3 regions of the Proteus hauseri genome follow, and region 2 is predicted to be linked to each of the others. Evidence: predicted binding sites of a transcription regulator. Region 2 holds the regulator's gene; each other region holds the start of a gene.
The links. The regulator PhoB, encoded in region 2, activates phosphate uptake and scavenging genes when phosphate is short. The targets are predictions, from matches to a motif close to CTGTCATAAAACTGNCNNAT.
Positions count from the first base shown of each region.

Region 1: a site for PhoB is predicted at 2,173-2,192, ahead of glpT (glycerol-3-phosphate transporter). Genes of this name have one in related genera too.
Region 3: a site for PhoB is predicted at 1,802-1,821, ahead of pstS (phosphate ABC transporter substrate-binding protein PstS). Genes of this name have one in related genera too.

Region 1 is NZ_CP026364.1:2,040,542-2,043,833, forward strand. It holds gene glpQ (glycerophosphodiester phosphodiesterase) at 1-514, opposite strand, end outside; gene glpT (glycerol-3-phosphate transporter) at 646-1,998, opposite strand; gene glpA (anaerobic glycerol-3-phosphate dehydrogenase subunit A) at 2,377-3,292, shown strand, end outside.
Region 2 is NZ_CP026364.1:2,260,504-2,263,795, forward strand. It holds gene sbcD (exonuclease subunit SbcD) at 1-1,064, opposite strand, end outside; gene phoB (phosphate regulon transcriptional regulator PhoB) at 1,286-1,975, shown strand; gene phoR (phosphate regulon sensor histidine kinase PhoR) at 1,999-3,292, shown strand, end outside.
Region 3 is NZ_CP026364.1:1,319,159-1,322,450, reverse strand. It holds gene pstC (phosphate ABC transporter permease PstC) at 1-583, opposite strand, end outside; gene pstS (phosphate ABC transporter substrate-binding protein PstS) at 660-1,700, opposite strand; gene envZ (two-component system sensor histidine kinase EnvZ) at 1,900-3,240, opposite strand; gene ompR (osmolarity response regulator transcription factor OmpR) at 3,237-3,292, opposite strand, start outside.

The DNA of each region.
Region 1 (3,292 bases), 220 kb from region 2:
GCGCTTTAATTTCAGGGTAAATACCAATATCTTGGCCGGTAGATTTGTTTAGGCCTTGAATAAACTCAATTTCTTCTTGGAAGGTGTGTACGCGGAAATCGGATTTCCCCATAGGGAAACGATTTGGATAACTTTGGACTTTTTTACCGTCAACAATGTCGAAGCCTTCAGTAAATTTAAGCCCTTTAATCTCTTCAAGTGTAAAGTCGATAGCATAATAGCGACCATCTTTTCTTGCGCGATCAGGGTAACGTTCAGCAACATCAGTAACACGGTCTAGATAGTGATCATGTAAGACGACCAGTTCGTTATCTTTTGTCATGACTAAATCTTGTTCGAGATAGTCAGCACCTTGAGCATAGGCTAACGCTTTAGCGGGTAGTGTATGCTCAGGTAAATAACCACTCGCACCACGGTGAGCGATAACCACTTTATCACTTGCTGCTTGTGCGATAGCACTTAAAGATAGAGTTAAAAGAATGCCTGCAACTACGGGTTTTAAATATGTACTCATAAAGCTGCTCCATTTTAATTCTAGGTACAGTGAGGTTATGTACAGTTGATAATAAAAAAGCCACACCTGACAGCAGATGTGGCTTAGTTTTAACGATGAGATTTATTGAATGTCATCATTGTCATTTGTGATTATTCGTACTTCTGAAGCATTTCGCGTTTGTGTTTGGTTTCTGTAACCATCACGACAAGTAATAACACGACAGACAGTGCGCTACCGCCGATCATGACCATAAAGCCGCCATCCCAGCCGAAGTAGTCAACGGTGTAACCTACGACAGCACTTGCCGCAACAGAACCACCTAAGTAGCCAAATAGCCCCGTAAAGCCTGCTGCTGTACCTGCTGCTTTCTTCGGTGCTAGCTCAAGAGCATGCAAGCCGATTAACATAACAGGGCCGTAGATTAAGAAACCGATAATCAACATACATGCCATATCAATATTTGGGTTACCCGCTGGGTTCATCCAGAATACGATAGTGGCGATAGTAACTAAGGTCATGAAGAATACACCCGTCGCACCACGGTTGCCTCGGAACACTTTATCTGACATCCAACCACACAGTAATGTGCCCGGAATACCCGCGTATTCGTATAAGAAGTAAGCCCATGATGATTTATCCATTGCGAAGTGTTTTACTTCACGCAGATAAGTTGGTGACCAGTCAAGAACACCGTAACGCAGTAAGTAAACGAACACGTTAGCGATAGCAATCATCCACAGTAGTTTGTTAGGGAAAACATACTTCATGAAGATTTCTTTTGCAGTCAGTTCTTGTTCGTCAGTTTCTTTATAATCTGGTGGGTAGTCGTTTTTATATTCTTCGATAGACGGTAAGCCACAAGATTGCGGGGTATCGCGCATTAATGCGAATGCAATCATTGCCACTAAAATAGCGGCTATAGCTGGCATATATAATGCCGCTTTCCAGTCGTTAAACCATGCCATACCTAATAAGAATAGTAATGGAGGTAAACCACCGCCGACATTATGCGCACAGTTCCAGATAGAAACGATACCGCCACGCTCTTTCTGTGACCACCAGTGAACCATGGTACGTCCACAAGGAGGCCAACCCATACCTTGGAACCAACCACAAAGGAACAACAGAACGAACATAACCATAATGCTCGAAGTTGCCCACGGCACGAAGCCCATAAATAGCATGACTAATGATGCTAAAATAAGACCTGCGGGTAAGAAGTAACGAGGGTTAGCTCGGTCAGAAAACGACCCCATAATAAATTTGGAGAAGCCATAAGCAATGGAGATACCTGATAAAGCGAAACCTAGATCTCCTTTAGAGAATCCTTGTTCTACAAGGTAAGGCATTGCTAATGCAAAGTTTTTTCTTACTAAGTAATAAGCAGCGTAACCAAAGAAAATCCCCATAAAGATCTGCCAACGCAAACGACGATAGACAGGATCTATCTGCTCTTTTGGCAAACGCGCAGTATGTGGCGCAGGTCTAAACAGACTTAACATATTAGCCTCCGATGGCTTTATTTTAATATGTTGACATTAAATAATGACAAAACGAACAGTGAAGTTATCAAAAAATTTTCTTTAACGAACTTAATAGTAAACTTATACAATCAAATTTACTGTGAGGTATTGCTCAGTTGTCGAAAAAATTTTCAAGATGGATGATTTTGAGTGATATGTTAACTTTATGAAATAGATTTTGTTAAATTATTTGTGATTAGTATCACACTTGTGGTTTTAATTTTTCCCTCATGAGCGTTTCTCTTTCGTTTTTGCTCATTATCAAACATTAACCACATTTTTTGTGTATCTTATACACTATAATTAACGTTAAAGAATAATTAGCGTTTGCTGAATGCAATGTGAGAGGGCATCTTTATGATGAGCGGTTCACCAGTAACAGAAACTGATGTCATTATTATAGGTGGTGGCGCTACAGGCGCAGGCATGGCAAGAGACTGTGCTCGCCGTGGATTGCGCTGTATCCTACTGGAAAGACACGATATCGCAACCGGTGCAACCGGTCGAAACCACGGGTTGTTACACAGCGGAGCGCGTTATGCTGTGACTGATCCTGAATCTGCGCGAGAGTGCATAGAAGAAAACATGATTCTAAAACGGGTTGCTCGTCACTGCGTTGAAAAAACGGATGGCCTGTTTATCACCTTACCTGAAGATTCATTAGAATTTCAGCAAACCTTTATTCAATCTTGCCAAGCGGCAGGAATTGATGCTCAAGCGATTTCACCCGAAGAAGCTATTCGTTTAGAGCCATCAGTAAACCCTAACTTGATTGGCGCGGTTCGTGTTCCTGATGGCACTGTGGATCCATTTCGTTTAACGGCCGCTAATATGCTTGATGCCCGTGAACACGGCGCTAAAGTACTGACTTATCATGAAGTCATGGGGCTGATTCGTGAAGGTGATCGAGTTAAAGGTGTACGCGTTTACGATCATCAAGCAAAAAATATGTATGAAATCCGTGCTCAAATAGTCGCTAATGCTGGCGGGATTTGGGGACAAAAAATCGCAGAATACGGTGATTTAAAAGTGCGCATGTTTCCTGCAAAAGGGGCGCTGTTAATTTTAGGTCATCGTATCAACAATATGGTGATCAACCGTTGTCGTAAGCCTGCTGATGCCGATATTTTAGTACCTGGTGATACGATTTCATTAATCGGTACAACATCAACCCGTGTGCCTTATGATCAAATCGACAATATGTATGTGACGCCAGAAGAAGTCGATATTTTGATCCGCGAAGGTTCAATGTTAGCACCTAAATTAGCGCAAA
Region 2 (3,292 bases):
GCATTGCGCTGTTGTTTCGCTCTTCTTAATCGAATCACATCAAAAAGTGGATTATCAGTCAGCGCTTGAATTCGGCTTTGTATATCACTGAGGTAATCTTGTGTTGCTACTTCAATATCAAGCCAAATAGTGATGTCTTGTCCTTGATGCTGGTCACTGAGTTTTTCTAACTGCGTTTCAATCTCTTTTAGTGAGCCTTTTATGGTACGCAAAAGTTGAAATTCAGGAATAGGTAATAGCGTAAGTTGAGATAGTTGGTCTTGCTCAAAATCGATAAGACAGATGCTTTTTTGTTGCCCACTTTCATCAAAGCTCAGTGGAATAGGAGCACCGCTATAACGAATATGTTCTGATTTATTCACTATTTGTGGGCGATGGATATGTCCGAGTGCAATGTAATCAAATTTAGGGAATAACGTGGCTGAAAATGCATCTAAAGTGCCAATGTAAATCTCACGGGTCGAATCACTAACACTGGCACCAACCGTTGTAAGATGACCTGTTGCGATAATTGGAATAGCTACATCTAATTGATTACGCAAGGCTAGTGCATCTTGATATTGGTTGTGGTAATAAGCCGCTATTGCATCTTTTAATGCATTTTGTTTTTGTGCGCCTGATTGTCCACTTTGGCTAGTTATCATATCTCTAGGACGCAGATAAGGAATGGCACAAAGCAGCGCTCCGGGTGTGTTGTTTTTTTGATTAAGGATAACAGGGGGTTGAGGTTCATCAAAATGCACATTGGCAATCACTGTAGTATTTAAACAGGCTAACAATGATTTCGATTCATTTAATGTTGCAACAGAATCATGATTTCCAGCTAAAATAATAAGCTGACACTGGGTGTCTTTCATTGCAACAACAAAGCGATTATAAAGCTCACGGGCATAACTAGGGGGAGAACCCGTATCAAAAATATCACCAGCAACAATAAGTGCATCAACCTGGTAATCACGTATTTGTTTTAGTAACCAATCAAGAAATTGTTGATGTTCTTGCGCTCGGCTTTTGGTAAAAAAATATTGCCCTAAATGCCAGTCTGATGTGTGAATAATCCGCATTGCTATTCCTCTTTTTAATCTAGCAAGGAGTATAGCGCACCTCGCTTTTTTAGTGAAAATACGTTGTTAGATGCTTTTTTTGCGTGATTTTTCACCTTATTTTGTATTATTTACCTTAACAACACCCTCGTATTCCAGTAATGTCATGGTTAGTCATAAATCTGTCATAAAAGTGCCTCATAATCATTACGACCCTCTATATACATAACACAGGATAGAGTATGGCAAGGCGTATTCTTGTTGTTGAAGATGAAACCGCAATTCGAGAGATGATCTGTTTTGTGCTTGAGCAAAATGGATTTCAACCCATTGAAGCAGAAGATTATGATTCTGCATTGAGTTTTCTTATCGATCCTTACCCTGATCTGGTTTTATTAGATTGGATGATCCCGGGTGGATCAGGATTACAGATAATAAAGCAAATGAAGCGGGAAAGTACTACCCGTGATATCCCTATAATTATGTTAACGGCAAAAGGTGAAGAAGAAGACAAAGTCAAAGGACTCGAAACGGGTGCTGATGATTATGTTATTAAACCTTTTTCACCTAAAGAGTTAGTCGCACGAGTCAAAGCTATTTTACGACGCTTATCACCAATGTCAGCTGAAGATCTTATTGAATTTAATGGATTAAACCTTGACCCGGTGTCACACCGAGTTACAAGCCAAGATAAGCCGATAGATATGGGGCCAACAGAATTTAAACTCCTGCACTTTTTTATGACGCATCCTGAACGTGTGTACAGTAGAGAACAACTACTAAACTATGTTTGGGGAACGAATGTTTATGTGGAAGACCGAACCGTTGATGTTCATATCCGTCGATTACGTAAAGCGATAGAACAAGATGGGCATGACAGAATGATACAAACGGTACGTGGAACGGGATATCGCTTCTCTGCCCGTTTCTGAGTCAATAAGGGAGTAACTGTCAGGTGTTAGAACGATTATCGTGGAAAGCCCTCGTATGGGGGCTGTGTCTATTTTGTTTACCTGCCTTTATATTGTCACTTTTTATTGGTCATCTTCCTTGGTTGCTGGTGGCATCGCTACTTGGCGCACTTGTGTGGCATGCTTATAATTTGTTGAAATTATCTAAATGGTTATGGCTAGATAGGTCAGTATTACCTCCAGAAGGCAAAGGAGGTTGGGAACCTATTTTTTATGGTATTCGACAAACACAACAGCGTAACCGTAAGCGTCGTCGCGAGTTAGGTGAGTTAATTAAGCGTTTTCGTAGTGGCGCAGAAAGCTTGCCTGATGCGGTTGTGATGATGACGAATGAAGGTAATATTTTCTGGTGTAATAGCTTAGCGCAACATCTTTTAGGATTTCGTTGGCCTGAAGATAATGGGCAAAATATTTTTAACTTACTGCGTTATCCTGATTTCTTGCACTATTTTACGGTCGCTGATTTTAGCCGTCCCTTAACCCTCTCGCTTAATAATGGCTCTATTGTTGAATTTAGGATCATGCCATACAGTGAAGATCAACGCTTAATGGTTGCTCGAGACGTTACTGAAAAGAACAAGTTAGAAAATGCTCGTCGTGATTTTTTCGCTAATGTGAGTCATGAATTACGAACACCTTTAACCGTTATTCAAGGTTATCTTGAAGTAATGGAAGAGGGGGCGGTAGAAAATCCTAGAGAGCATAAAGCTATTTCGACGATGCAAGAGCAAGCTAAGCGTATGGATCTTTTGGTTCAGCAGCTTTTACAGCTTTCACGCATTGAATCAGCCCCGCATATTGATTTAAATACCGTTGTTGATATTCCGGCGATTTTGTCTGTAGTACAGCAAGAAGCAAACTCACTAAGCCAAGGGCAGCATAATATTATCTTTAATATTGATAATCATTGGGCAGTTCGAGGAAACGAGGAACAATTACGCAGCGCGGTTTCTAACTTAGTTTATAACGCTATCAATCATACCCCCGAGGGCACAACAATTAATGTCGAGTGGAAGAAAATTCCACAGGGTATGTTATTTAGTGTGTCAGACAATGGACAAGGGATTAGTGCGGAGCATTTAACACGCTTAACAGAACGTTTTTATCGTGTTGATAAAGCGCGTTCTCGTCATACAGGTGGAACAGGATTAGGTTTGGCAATAGTTAAAAAATCGCTCCAGCATCATCATTCACAACTTAATATTGAGAGTAAAGTAGGCCGAGGAAGTACCTTCTCATTTATTTTACCTCAAACATTGTTGTCTGCTAAAAATAGCA
Region 3 (3,292 bases), 940 kb from region 2:
GTTCAAACACATCACGCATAACAGAGGCGATATAAGGAATGATCATAATGGCCAAAATAACACCGGCAGCCAAAATACCAATACCGAAGGCTGGGCCAGAGAACAATTCACCAACAATAGGAATTGTAGATAACACATTACCAACGGGCTCTTGAAAGTAGGTTGCAAATAGTGGTGCGAAGACAAAAAGCCCCCACATACCATAAACAATACTTGGAATAGCCGCTAATAGCTCAATAGCTATCCCTAACGGGCGTTTTAACCAATTAGGTGCTAGTTCTGTTAAAAAGAGTGCAATACCAAAGCTCACCGGAACTGCAATAACGAGTGCAATTATTGAGGTGATAATGGTGCCGTAAATAGGAACTAAAGCACCAAATTCTTGTGCCGGTGGATCCCACTCTTTTGTCCATAAGAAGGAAAGGCCGAATTGTTGAATACTTGGCCATGAAGCAAAAATCAGTGAAACAATGATACCTGTTAAAAGCAAAAGCGTAATCAACGCAGCTAGTCGGACTAGTGCGCTGAAAATAACGTCCCCTCGTTTACTAGGGGCCTTTATTACCGTTGTGTGCTCGGCCATAAAGCCTCTTTTATTTAGTACCCCCTGTTTTAGCAGGGGGTGAACGTTAACTTATCTCTCAATGGTTGCCGTGTTATTAGTAAATTGGCTGACCATTACTGTCTTTGATACTGGTTTTCCATGCTGCACGAATTTGTTCTACAACTTCTGTTGGCAATACTGCGTAATCGAGGTTTTTCGCTTCCTGATTACCCTTATCGTAAGCCCAGTTGAAGAAGTTCAGCACTTCTTTTCCTTTTACTGCATCTTTCTGAGTTTGGTGCACTAAAATAAAGGTGGTTGAAGTAATTGGCCATGCATTCTCACCTTTCTGGTTAGTCAGGTCTTGTGCAAAGCTTTTACTCCAATCAATTTTTCTTGCTGCTGCACTAAAGCTATCTGCAGTTGGTGAGATAATTTCACCATCAGCAGTTACTAATTTAGTATAAGCAAGGCTATTTTGTTTTGCGTACGCATATTCAACATATCCGATAGAACCCGGTACACGCTGAACAAAAGCCGCAATGCCATCGTTACCTTTTCCACCTAAACCTGTTGGCCATTTCACGGTAGAACCTGCGCCGACTTCATCTTTCCATGTGCTATTTACTTTTGCTAAGTAGCTAGTGAAAACGAATGAAGTTCCTGAACCATCAGCACGACGGATAACGGCGATATTTTGGTCAGGTAGTTTAACGTTAGGATTGAGCTTAGTGATAGCGGGGTCATTCCATTTTTGGATTTTACCCAAGTAGATATTACCAACAGTTTCACCATCTAAGGTTAATTCACCCGATTTAATGCCAGGGATGTTAACTGCAAGTACAACGCCACCAATAACGGTTGGAAATTGGAACAAGCCATCAGCTTTTAATTTTTCATCTGTTAATGGCGCATCTGAAGCACCAAAATCAACAGTGTTGGCAAGAATTTGTTTTACACCACCAGAGGAACCAATGCCCTGATAGTTAATTTTGTTACCTGTTTCTTTTTGATAGGAATCTGCCCATTTAGCATAAACTGGGGCAGGGAACGTTGCGCCAGCACCAGTCAGCGAGGTCGTTGCCTGTGCAGAAAGAGCGGTCATTGAAAACGCAGCGGCAATGACACTAGTCAGGGTGGTACGCATCAGTTTCATAATCCCTCCTGTGGGATAGGTAGAATAACTTCGACATCTATCAACTTCGGTTTCGGTACGCACAGACAATAGGTCAGTTAGATGACAATTAAATGTCTTAATTATGACAGTTTTATGACAATGAGAAAAAATGATGAAAAATAGTGAGGAATTGCGGGAAAAAATAATAAATAGAGAAAAATGAGATTAGTAATGATGTTTAATCATCGTCATCTTCACGTTCTTTTAATGGGAAGTTTGCTCTGATTAATAATCCACCCTTGACGCTATCATCTAGTTCAACATAACCACCATGAGCATCCATAATACGGCGAATAATCGAAAGCCCTAAACCTGCTCCCATTGTACTTCTTGCTTGTTCACCTTGAACAAAAGGTTGAAATAACCGCTGTCTATCTTCTAATGGAATACCGGGGCCATCGTCTTCTACTTGAAACCATGCAAATTCTTCATTTTTGCCGCTAGAAACACTTATCCAACCATTGCCGTAACGAGTCGCATTCACAATCATATTGGCGAGTGCGCGTTTCACCGCAATGGGATTCGCCGTAATATTAATAGGATAAGGATAAAGATGTTCTTCGCTAATTTTGCCAGAGTTAGATTCAGCACAGAGAACTTCTTGTAATAAACAGTTCATGTCGCACAGTTCTAATGACATCTCTTTTCCTGTGCGTATATAGTCTAAAAATTGTCCAATAATGGCGTCACAGTCTTCAATATCTTTATTAATAGAATCAGCAAGATAGCTATCTTCTGAGCTCATCATTTCAGTTGCCAGACGAATTCGTGTTAAAGGTGTTCGCAAATCGTGACTGACACCGGCCATAACTAAGGTTCGATCATTATCTAAAGAGCGAATACCTGATGACATTTGATTAAATGCTCGAATGATCGAACGCATCTCTGATGAACCTGATTCTGGGATAGGGGGAGGAATAACGCCTTTACCAATACGACGAGCTGCATATTCCACTTCGTTTAATGGGCGATTTTGAAAACGGTTATATAACCAGAAAAAGGCAATAACAATAATAATAAAAATAATTGCTTGGCGATAAACTGGCAGCAAGAAATTTTGCCCTAATTCAGTGAGTGGAACCCGGATCCATAAAGAAGGTGAAATATAGGTGTTAATCCATAAAACAGGATATTCCAGTGTGCTCTCAATCCAAATTACGGTTTCACCATTAAGGTATTCAGACATCTGTTGGCTAAGTTCATCATCTTCTTTTGCCCAATGAAGCCCTTCTTTTAATGCTGTTTTTTTATCAAAAAAGGAAATACCTAATTCATTGTAGATTTTATTACGCAGAGCAGGGGAAATTTTAAGCGGAGTGCCATCAACTAAAATGAGCTCCTCGGGGATGAAAGTTCGTATTTCATAAGCTAATACTTTATTAAATTGCTGTAGGCTTGGACCCACAATAAGATGCTGTACAACAAGGTAACTGGCTATCAAACTAAAAAAAAGTAGTGAGATAACCAGAAACAGAGAACGCGTTAGCTTATTGTGTGGTGAAAGCCTCAGCCTTCTCATTGCACGCTGGTTCCATCTGGCACAAATACGTAGCCTAGCCCCCAAACCGTTT